DNA from 2 places in the Azospirillum lipoferum 4B genome. Region 2 is predicted to be linked to the other one. Evidence: riboswitches for the same ligand, from Rfam matches in the RefSeq annotation. Region 2 holds a riboswitch; the other holds the start of a gene.

Region 1 (4,784 bases), 920 kb from region 2:
GCTGGGCATGACCCCGCCCGTCGCCTCCCGCTCGCTGATCATCATCCATGAATGGCTGCGCAACATGCGTCAGGCGCTGTCGCCCTATCTGCACGACGCCTTCCGCCAGACCCCGGCGACCACCAAGGCGCGCTGAGGTCCGCAGGGATGTCGACCGAAGCCCTTCTTCCCCCGCGGGAGAAGGGCTTTTCCTTTTGTCCGGGATCAGGCCGCTGCGTTGCGGGCGGCGCTCGCGCTGTAGAGGTCTTCCTTCACCGCCGCCACCGACTTCACCTGATAGCCGGGCCTTGCGCTGAACCGGCGGCTGGCGCGTTCGGCGGCCTCGCGCTCCGATTCCGCCCAGACCAGATAGTCGCGTCCGCGTGCCCATTCGACGGCCAGCGGATGGGCGGCGTCGATCTCGCCGATCTGCTGGTTGACCATGGTGACCAGCCATTCCTTGTCGCCGGGGTTGCGGCGGTCGGTCAGGATCAGGATTTGCGGGCGGCGGCGGCTCTGCGCCTCGGTCAGGCGCTGTTGCACCTCGACCTGCTTCTTGCGCAACTCCACCATGTCGCGCACCAGCTCCTCGATCTCGCCATGGAGGCTCTCCTCCTCCCGGTGCAGGCGGTGGATGGTCGCGTCCAGCTTGTCCAGCGTGCCGCGGACGCCGCGGACGCGCTGCCGGGCCTGCGACACCCGCTGCTCGACCGACAGCAGAACGTTGCCGAGCCACGCGCCGATGGCGATGATGCCCAGGATGATGATGAAGTTGATCATCATGTGGCGGCACCGGAAGTGGCGGCATCGGAAGTGGCGGAATTGGCCTTGGCGCGCGCCGTCGCCGGGGGCTGGGGCGCCCCACCCTTCCCGCCGCCGCCCTTCACGCCGCCACCCCGCGCGTCGCCGCGCATGAACGACTTCTGGAAGCCCAGTTTGAAGGGAAAGGCGACGTCGACCATCTGCTTGGCCTCGTCGAAGCTGGAGGCCCACACCTCCGCCACATTGGCGCAGCGCCAGATGGGGTTCACCGGTCCGCGGTCGCCGGCGGCTCTCGCTGCGGCCGACGCCTTTTCCTGCGTGACGGTCGCGACGAACTTCATCAGGCCGGACTGCGGATCGCCGACCTCATGCACGAACAGCGGCGGCTGTTCCGCCAGATCCCTGATCTGCTTTTCCGCCTTGCGGATATCGGTTTCCAGCCGGTGCCGTTCGGAAGACTGACTGTTGCGGCGCTGGACCAGGTTGTTGACGCGGTTCTGAAGCTCATGCGCCTCGGCATGCAGCACATAGACGCGGTTTTCGATCTGCTCCAGCCCGCTGCTCTTTTCCAGGATGTTCGGCAGGAAATCCTTCAGCATCATGGCGACCGGGACGGCGGCCAGCATGATGATGACGATGGCGATCAGGAACAGCGTCGTGTTCGACATCCGCCCGCCCGTTCTCCTCCGGAAATCCGCATCGACCGACCTGCCGGAATCGGCGCGGTCTGCACCGGTGCGGATCTTCGAAGATCAACGAACAATCCAAACCCGTCAACGAATCGTCGCGGCTTCGTTCGATATTCGTCAAAAATGGGTCAGGATGCCGCCATCTCCGCCACCCGCTTCACCGCGTCGCGCACCGGTCCCGGCCGCCGCTCGTCCGCCAGGGTGGTGAACCAATGCTCCGGCGGGTTGCGGCCGGCGGCGCGGTTCCAGGTCAGGGCGCGCAGCACCCCCTCCGCCTCCGCCGTCGGTGGCACGGCGGGGTCGATGCCGTTCATCACCGCCCAGATGCCGGTCCAGCAGCGCCCGACCGACCATGGATTGTAACCGCCGCCGCCGACCACCAGCACCCGCGGCGCCAGCGGCAGCAGGGCGGCCACCGCCTCCCACAGCGCATGGTTGGACAGCTCCAGCCGGCTCAGGGGATCCTCGGCCAGGGCGTCGGCGCCGGTCTGGATCACCATCGCCTGCGGACGGAAGGCGCGGGCCAGCGGCAGCACCGCCGCCTCCATCGCATGCTCCATCTCGCTGTCGTTGAAACCGGGCGGGACCGGCAGGTTGCGGGCCATGCCGCCGGCCCGGTCCTCCGCCTTGCCGGTGTAGGGCCAGCGCCCGTCCTCGTGGATGGAGATGGTGAGCACCCGGTCGTCGTCGGCGAAGGCCTCCTCCACCCCGTCGCCATGGTGGGCGTCGAGATCGACATAGAGCACCCGCTCCAGCCCATGGTCGAGCAGCTCCAGGATGCCCAGCACCGGCGCGTTGAAATAGCAGAAGCCGCTGGCCCGGTCGCGGCGCGCATGGTGGGTGCCGGCGGCCGGCGCATAGACCAGCCCGGCCGGACGGTCGCCCAGGATTCGCGCCGCCTGCAGGGCCGACCCGCTGCTGTGGGCCGGCCGCCGGAACATCTCGGCGAAGACCGGATTCTCCAGCTTGCCCAGATTGTGGCGGGCCGCCGTCGCCTCGTCCACCCGCTGCTCCGCCTCCGCCCGCTTCAGTGCGGCGATGTAGTCCGCGGTGTGGAAGCGCGCCAGTTCGCGTTCGCTCGCCACATGGGTGTCGAGATAGATGTCGTCGGGCAGCCAGCCCATGGCGCGGCTGAGGTCGATCACGGTCGATACGCGCGGGATCGCCAGCGGATGCTTCGGGCCATAGGTCGAGCCGCGATAGATCTCGCCGCCGATGAACAGCGGGGTGCGGAGAGGCGTGGTCAGGGGAGGATCTCCATCGGTCCCGCCAGAAACTAGGCGGTGACGCGCTCCGGTCAAGCGGCGCCCGCGCTTCCACGCTCCGGAAGGGCTTCCGGCAATGCTTGCGGTCACGGATCGTCCGCGCCTATAGTCGCCGCCTTCACTGGGGGGAGCCGATGGGCGGCTGAGAGGTCCCGTTGCGGGACGACCCCTGGAACCTGATCCGGTTCATGCCGGCGTAGGGATCAGTGATGCCGGACCGCAAGCGCTTCCTCTCCGCACTCCCGCCATGCCTGCCCCGATGATGGCCCCGATGATGGCGATCACGCCGCTTTCGGTGACCGTCTCGCGTGCGCGGCTGACCTATGGCGGCACGCTGCTGTTCTCCGACCTGACGCTGGAGCTGCAAGCGGGACGGACCACCTGCCTGCTGGGGCCGAGCGGCGTCGGCAAGACCACGCTGCTGCGCATCCTCGCCGGGCTGGCGGAGCCGGAGCCACCGACCTGCGTCTCAACCGGCGACGGACAGCCCCTGGCCGGCCGTATCGCCTATATGGCGCAGCAGGATTTGCTGCTGCCCTGGCTGACGGTTCAGGACAATGTCCTGCTGGGCGACCGGCTGCGCCACCTCCGCCCCGATGCCGCGCGGGTGGAACGCGCCCGCGCGCTGCTCGACCGCGTCGGTCTGGCGGGACGCGAGCGCGACCGACCGGCCGCCCTGTCCGGCGGGCAGCGCCAGCGGGTCGCGCTCGCCCGCACGCTGATGGAGGACAAGCCGCTGGTCCTGATGGACGAGCCCTTCTCCGCGCTCGACGCCATCACCCGCCTGCGGCTGCAGGAGACGGCGGCGGAAACGCTGGCCGGCCGCACCGTCCTGATGGTCACCCACGACCCGCTGGAGGCACTTCGCATCGGCGACCGCCTGCATGTGATGACCGGCCGCCCCGCCGTCATGGGGCCGGCGCTGGAACCGTCCGGCCCCGTGCCGCGCCCGGTCGACGATCCCGGATTGCTGGCGCTGCAGGCGGAGCTGTTGCGGAGGCTGGCGGAATGAGGGCGCTGCTGCGCGCCGCCGTCACCCTCGCCGTGCTGGTCGCCGGCTGGCAGGCGCTGGTCTGGGCCACCGGCCTGCCGCGTTACCTGCTGCCCGGTCCACTGGCGGTGGCGGATGCAATGCGGCGGCAGGCGCCCCTGCTGTGGAGCCATGGGCTGACGACGCTGACCGAGATCCTGATCGGGCTGGTGGCCGGCGTGGCTCTGGGCAGCGTGAGCGCGCTGCTGCTGGCGCGGTTCCGCACCGCGCGGCGCTGGCTGATGCCGCTGTTGCTGGTCAGTCAGGCGATCCCGGTCTTCGCGCTGGCTCCCCTGCTGGTGCTTTGGCTGGGCTACGGCATGGCGTCCAAGATCGCCATGGCGGTGCTGGTCATCTATTTCCCGGTGACGACCGCGCTGTTCGACGGGCTGCGCCGCACCGATCCCGGCTGGCTCGACCTTGCCCGCACCATGGGCGCCTCGCCTGCCGCGATCCTGTGGAACATCCGCCTGCCCGCCGCGCTGCCCGCCTTCTGGTCCGGCGTGCGGGTGGCCGCGGCGGTGGCGCCCATCGGCGCGGTGATCGGCGAATGGGTGGGGTCGTCCTCCGGCCTCGGCTATCTGATGCTGCACGCCAACGCCCGCATGCAGATCGACCTTCTGTTCGCCGCCGTGCTGGTGCTGGGGCTGTTCGCAGTGACGCTCTATGCCGCCGTCGACGCGCTGGCCCGCCGCGCCCTGCCCTGGCAACCCGATTCCCAACCGGCCGAAGACGCCAATCCTTGATGAGGGGGAGAGAAACCCGATGAAGCACCTGTTCGCCGCCGGCCTGATGGCCGCCAGCCTGATGACGTCGCTTCCGGCATTGGCCCAGGACAAGCTGTCCGTGATGCTGGACTGGTTCGTCAACCCGGACCATGCCCCGCTGGTGGTGGCGCAGGAGAAGGGCTTCTTCAAGGAGGCCGGGCTGGAGGTGACGCTGACCGCCCCGGCCGACCCCAACGACCCGCCGAAGCTGGTCGCCGCCGGCGGCGCCGATCTCGCCGTGTCGTACCAGCCGCAGTTGATCCTGCAGGTGGCCGAGGGGCTGCCGCTGGTC
Region 2 (4,784 bases):
CCCGCGAGAACGACACGCCAGACGATGACGATCTCGACGATCCGGCACCTCTTCCGCAGGGTTTCAAGAACTACATGACCCCACCCGGCTTCCAACGCATGCAGGAGGAGTTGCGCCACCTGCTGCGGGTGGAGCGGCCGAAGGTGGTGGAGGTGGTGTCCTGGGCCGCCGGCAATGGCGACCGGTCGGAGAATGGCGATTATCTCTACGGCAAGAAGCGCCTGCGCGAGATCGACCGCCGCATCCGCTTCCTGAACAAGCGCTTGGAATCGGCGGTGGTTGTCAACCCGCAGGACCAGAAGAACCGCGAACAGATCTTCTTCGGCGCCACCGTCACCTATGCCCGCGAGGACGGATCCGAGAACACCATCACCATCGTCGGCGCCGACGAGGTCGATCCCGACCGCGGCCATGTCAGCTGGATCTCCCCCATCGCCCGCGCGCTTCTGAAGGCGCGGGAGGGCGACATGGTCGACGTCCGCACGCCGGCGGGCATGGAGCAGGTGGAGGTGCTGGAGATCAGGTACGCGGGGTGAGTGGGGACGTTGATGCCCCCTCCCCATCCCTCCCCCGCCTTCGGCAGGAGAGGGGGTAGGAGCTTTGCGAAAGCTGTGTGAAGGAGCGGCGGCAGTCCCCTCTCCCGCGTTAGCGGGGGAGGGTTAGGGAGGGGGCATCACTGTCGGGACCTCACTCACTCCGCCGGCTGGTAAATCTCCCCGCCCGACTCGCGGAACTTCTGCGACATCTCGGCCATGCCGGACTCCGCGGCATCGCGGATTTCCTGCGTGATCTTCATCGAACAGAATTTCGGTCCGCACATCGAACAGAAATGCGCGGTCTTGGCCCCTTCGGCGGGCAGGGTCTCGTCGTGGTAGGACATCGCCGTCTCGGGATCGAGCGACAGGGCGAACTGGTCGCGCCAGCGGAAGGAGAAGCGGGCACGCGACATGGCGTCGTCGCGCAATCGGGCCGCCGGGTGGCCCTTGGCGAGGTCGGCGGCATGGGCGGCGATCTTGTAGGCGATGACGCCGGCCTTCACGTCGTCGCGGTCGGGCAGCCCCAGATGTTCCTTCGGCGTGACGTAGCAGAGCATCGCCGTGCCGAACCAGCCGATCATCGCCGCACCGATGGCGCTGGTGATGTGGTCGTAGCCCGGCGCGATGTCGGTCACCAACGGCCCCAGCGTGTAGAAGGGCGCCTCGCCGCACAAGGCCAGCTGCTTCTCGACATTGTGCTTGATCTTGTGCATCGGCACATGGCCCGGCCCTTCGATCATCACCTGCACGTCCCGCGCCCAGGCGATCTTCGTCAACTCGCCCAATGTCTCCAACTCGGCGAACTGGGCGGCATCGTTGGCGTCGGCCTGGCTGCCCGGCCGCAACCCGTCCCCCATCGACAGCGCCACGTCATAGGCGCGGCAGATTTCGACGATGTCGGCGAAATGGTCGTAGAGGAAACTCTCGCGGTGATGCGCCAGACACCATTTGGCGATGATCGAGCCGCCGCGCGAGACGATGCCGGTCACCCGCTTCGCGGTCAGCGGGATATGGGCCAGCCGCAGCCCGGCGTGGATGGTGAAGTAATCGACGCCCTGCTCCGCCTGCTCGATCAGCGTGTCGCGGAACAGTTCCCAGGTCAGGTCCTCCGCCCTGCCCTTCACCTTTTCCAGCGCCTGATAGATCGGCACCGTTCCGATGGGCACCGGCGAGTTGCGCAGGATCCATTCGCGGGTCTGGTGAATGTCGGAGCCGGTGGAGAGATCCATCACGGTGTCGGCCCCCCAGCGGATCGACCAGACCATCTTCTCCACCTCCTCCTCGATCGAGGAGGTCACGGCGGAGTTGCCGATGTTGGCGTTGATCTTGGTCAGGAAGTTCCGGCCGATGATCATCGGCTCCGACTCGGGGTGGTTGACGTTGGACGGGATGATCGCCCGCCCGCGCGCCACCTCGTCGCGGACGAATTCCGGCGTGATGAAGTCGGGAATCTCGGCCCCGAAATCCTCACCGTCGCGGATTGTCTCCAGCGCCGCGGCGCGGCCGAGATTCTCGCGGACGGCGATGTATTCCATTTCCGCGGTGACGATGCCGGCGCGGGCATAGGCCATCTGCGTGACGGCCCCGCCGCCCTTGGCGCGCAGCACGCCACCGGCCGTCGTTTCCACATCGCCACGGGCCAGGATCCAGTCGCGGCGGTGCTTGGCCAGCCCGGCCCGCACATCGATGGCCACAGCCTCGTCGGTGTAGGGACCGGAGGCGTCGTAGACGGTCAGCGGCGGCTCGCCGCCCGACAGCGCGATTTCGCGCATGGCGACGCGCAGATCGGGAAAGCGCGTGCCCGGCAGATGAATTTTCCGCGACGACGGCAGCGGGCCGGTCGAAATGCGGAGGGCGGTTTCGTTGAAGTCCTTAGGCATTGGGTTTCTCCGTCGGAGTTGGGCGGACAAACCCGGGACTGCGGACGGAGGTGCGGTGTCTTCGTGCGGGCCGTTCCCCGACATGACGGGTCTGATACGGCCGGACGGGGCGAGAATCGGCCCGTCACGAGGTCCCTCCCTTCGCCGGTATGACCCGGATCAGGTTCGAAGGGTCACCACGCTGCCGGTGACGCTTGGCGCCGTCCGGCCGTTGGTATCTCAGCCCCCTGTCGGGACCCCCCTGGAATGCGCCCATCCTGCCGGGACGGACGGCCCCTGTCAAAAGGAAAGAACTGCGAACGATCCGCCGGCCATACTGTATGGAACGCGCGTCACATCCAGCGTTTCAGACGGACATAGATCATCGGCAGCAATGCCGACAGCAGCATCAGCCCCAGGGCACTGGGATAGCCGAAGGGCGAGTCGGTCCCCGGCATCTCTTCGAAATTCATGCCGCAGATGCTGGCGACCAGGGTCGGCGGGAACAGCAGGACGGTCAGGACCGAGACGATCTTGACGATCTCGTTCTGCTCCACATTGATCTGGCCCAGCGCAGTGTCCAGCGCCAACGCGACCTTGCCGGATAGGAAACGGGCATACTGGTCGAGCCCGCGCAGGTCCTGCAGCGTCGTCTTGGCCCAGCGCCGTGTCGCCTTGCCGGAGTTCCAGCCGTCGCCGCGCGCCAGGAAATCGGTCATGCGCGACAGGCTGGCCAAGCTGAGGCGGGCCTTGCCGATCAGGTGGCCGGCATGGCCGATGCGCTTCAGCGTCTGGGCGTCGTCCAGCGTCTCGCCACGCGAGCGCAGCTTGCGCCCGCGGAAGAAGCGGCGGTTCAGCACGTCCAGCTCCACCCCGGTCCGCCGCAGCACGGCCGAGGTGCGGTCGACCATCCCGTCCACCAGCGCCGCCAGAACCAGTTCGCCACGGGAGGCGGGCACCTGCCCATGGGAGGCGCGGCGGCGGAAGGCCAGCAGGGCCTGCGGATCGATGTCGTGGATGGTGACCAGCCGGCGCCCGGCCAGCACGAAGCTGACCGTTGCGATGCGCGGCTCGTCGGTGTCGGCCCAGACCAGGGCGGTGACGGTCATGGTCAGGGCGCCGCCGGCGATCCGCAGGCGGCTCGACTCCTCAATCTCCGCCATCTGCTCGCGGGTGGGCAGGCTGGTGCCGATCAGCGCCTCCGCCCGCGCCAGCTCCTCGGCGGTCGGATCGATCAGGTCCAGCCAGACGGTGGCCTCGGGCAGCGGCTCCGCCCCCTCCGCGGCCTCTCTGGCCCAGCGCAGCAGACCGACGTCATTGACGAAGACATGCAGCAAGGCCGTGCTCCTTGCGTGGTTGGCGGCGGCGCGTCGGGTTGTCAGGTCATCCGGCCGCCGCGTCTTGGCTTCACCGGCGGCGGCACCTTCCCCTCGGTGTCGAGGTCCAGCGGCGTGCCTTCCGCCCGCAACGCCTGCTCGAGCTTGCGGCGGAAGGCACCGCCGTCCCGCTTGGCATCCAGGAAATGGCCGACCGCCTCCTTGGCGGCATCGCTGTCGTAGGGGACCTTGCCCAACGCCGCCAGCTTGGCGCGCTCCACCAGCTTCGGGTCCATCCTGTCGCGGATGGCCTTCATCTGGCGGAGCAGGTCCTTGCGCAGGTCGCTCATCGGCCCCCCGTTCGCAGCATCAGGCCTTGCCGATCAGGGTGCCGGCGCCACCCTCGGTGAAGATCTCCAGCAGCAGCGCATGCGGCACGCGGCCATCGAGGATAACAGCGGCGTCGACGCCCTGCTCCACCGCGCCGATGCAGGTCTCGATCTTCGGAATCATGCCGCCGGATGCGGTGCCGTCGGCGATGGCCTTGTGGGCATCCTCCAGCGACATCTTCTCGATCAGCTTCTTGTCCTTGTCGAGGACACCGGCAACGTCGGTCAGCAGGAAGAAGCGCGCCGCCTTCACCGCCGCCGCGACCGCGCCGGCCGCCGTGTCGGCGTTGATGTTGTAGGTGTCGCCGTTGACGTCAAAGCCGACCGGCGCGATCACCGGAATGATGTCCGACTGCGCCAGAGCATGCAGGATCTGCGGGTTGACCTTGTACGGCTCACCGACGAAGCCGAGGTCCAGCACCCGCTCGATGTTGCTGTCGGGGTCGCGCTGCACGCGCTCCAGACGGCGGGCGGTGATCAGGTTGCTGTCCTTGCCCGACAGGCCGACGGCACGGCCGCCGGCGCCGTTGATAGCGGCGACGATCTGCTTGTTGATGGAGCCGGCCAGCACCATCTCGACCACCTCGACCGTCTCCTTGTCGGTGACGCGCAGGCCGTCGATGAAGCTGGACTTGATCTTCAGCCGCTCCAGCATCTGGCCGATCTGCGGACCGCCGCCATGGA

What was found. A riboswitch is a leader RNA that binds a small molecule or an ion and turns the genes downstream of it on or off. The one in region 2 is predicted to bind thiamine pyrophosphate.
Region 1: it holds a riboswitch for thiamine pyrophosphate, as region 2 does, so the genes downstream of both, AZOLI_RS05905 (ABC transporter ATP-binding protein) here and thiC (phosphomethylpyrimidine synthase ThiC) in region 2, are expected to answer to the same signal.

Annotation. Positions count from the first base shown of each region.
Region 1 covers NC_016622.1:1,282,272-1,287,055, reverse strand. Annotated here, with positions in the region: gene AZOLI_RS05925 (hypothetical protein) at 1-136, shown strand, start outside; gene AZOLI_RS05920 (hypothetical protein) at 205-762, opposite strand; gene AZOLI_RS05915 (hypothetical protein) at 759-1,409, opposite strand; gene AZOLI_RS05910 (acetoin utilization protein AcuC) at 1,559-2,731, opposite strand; TPP riboswitch at 2,810-2,916, shown strand; gene AZOLI_RS05905 (ABC transporter ATP-binding protein) at 2,943-3,707, shown strand; gene AZOLI_RS05900 (ABC transporter permease) at 3,704-4,471, shown strand; gene AZOLI_RS05895 (ABC transporter substrate-binding protein) at 4,491-4,784, shown strand, end outside.
Region 2 covers NC_016622.1:365,613-370,396, reverse strand. Annotated here, with positions in the region: gene greB (transcription elongation factor GreB) at 1-536, shown strand, start outside; gene thiC (phosphomethylpyrimidine synthase ThiC) at 692-2,416, opposite strand; TPP riboswitch at 2,536-2,669, opposite strand; gene AZOLI_RS01630 (magnesium transporter CorA family protein) at 2,749-3,732, opposite strand; gene AZOLI_RS01625 (hypothetical protein) at 3,774-4,061, opposite strand; gene argB (acetylglutamate kinase) at 4,081-4,784, opposite strand, start outside.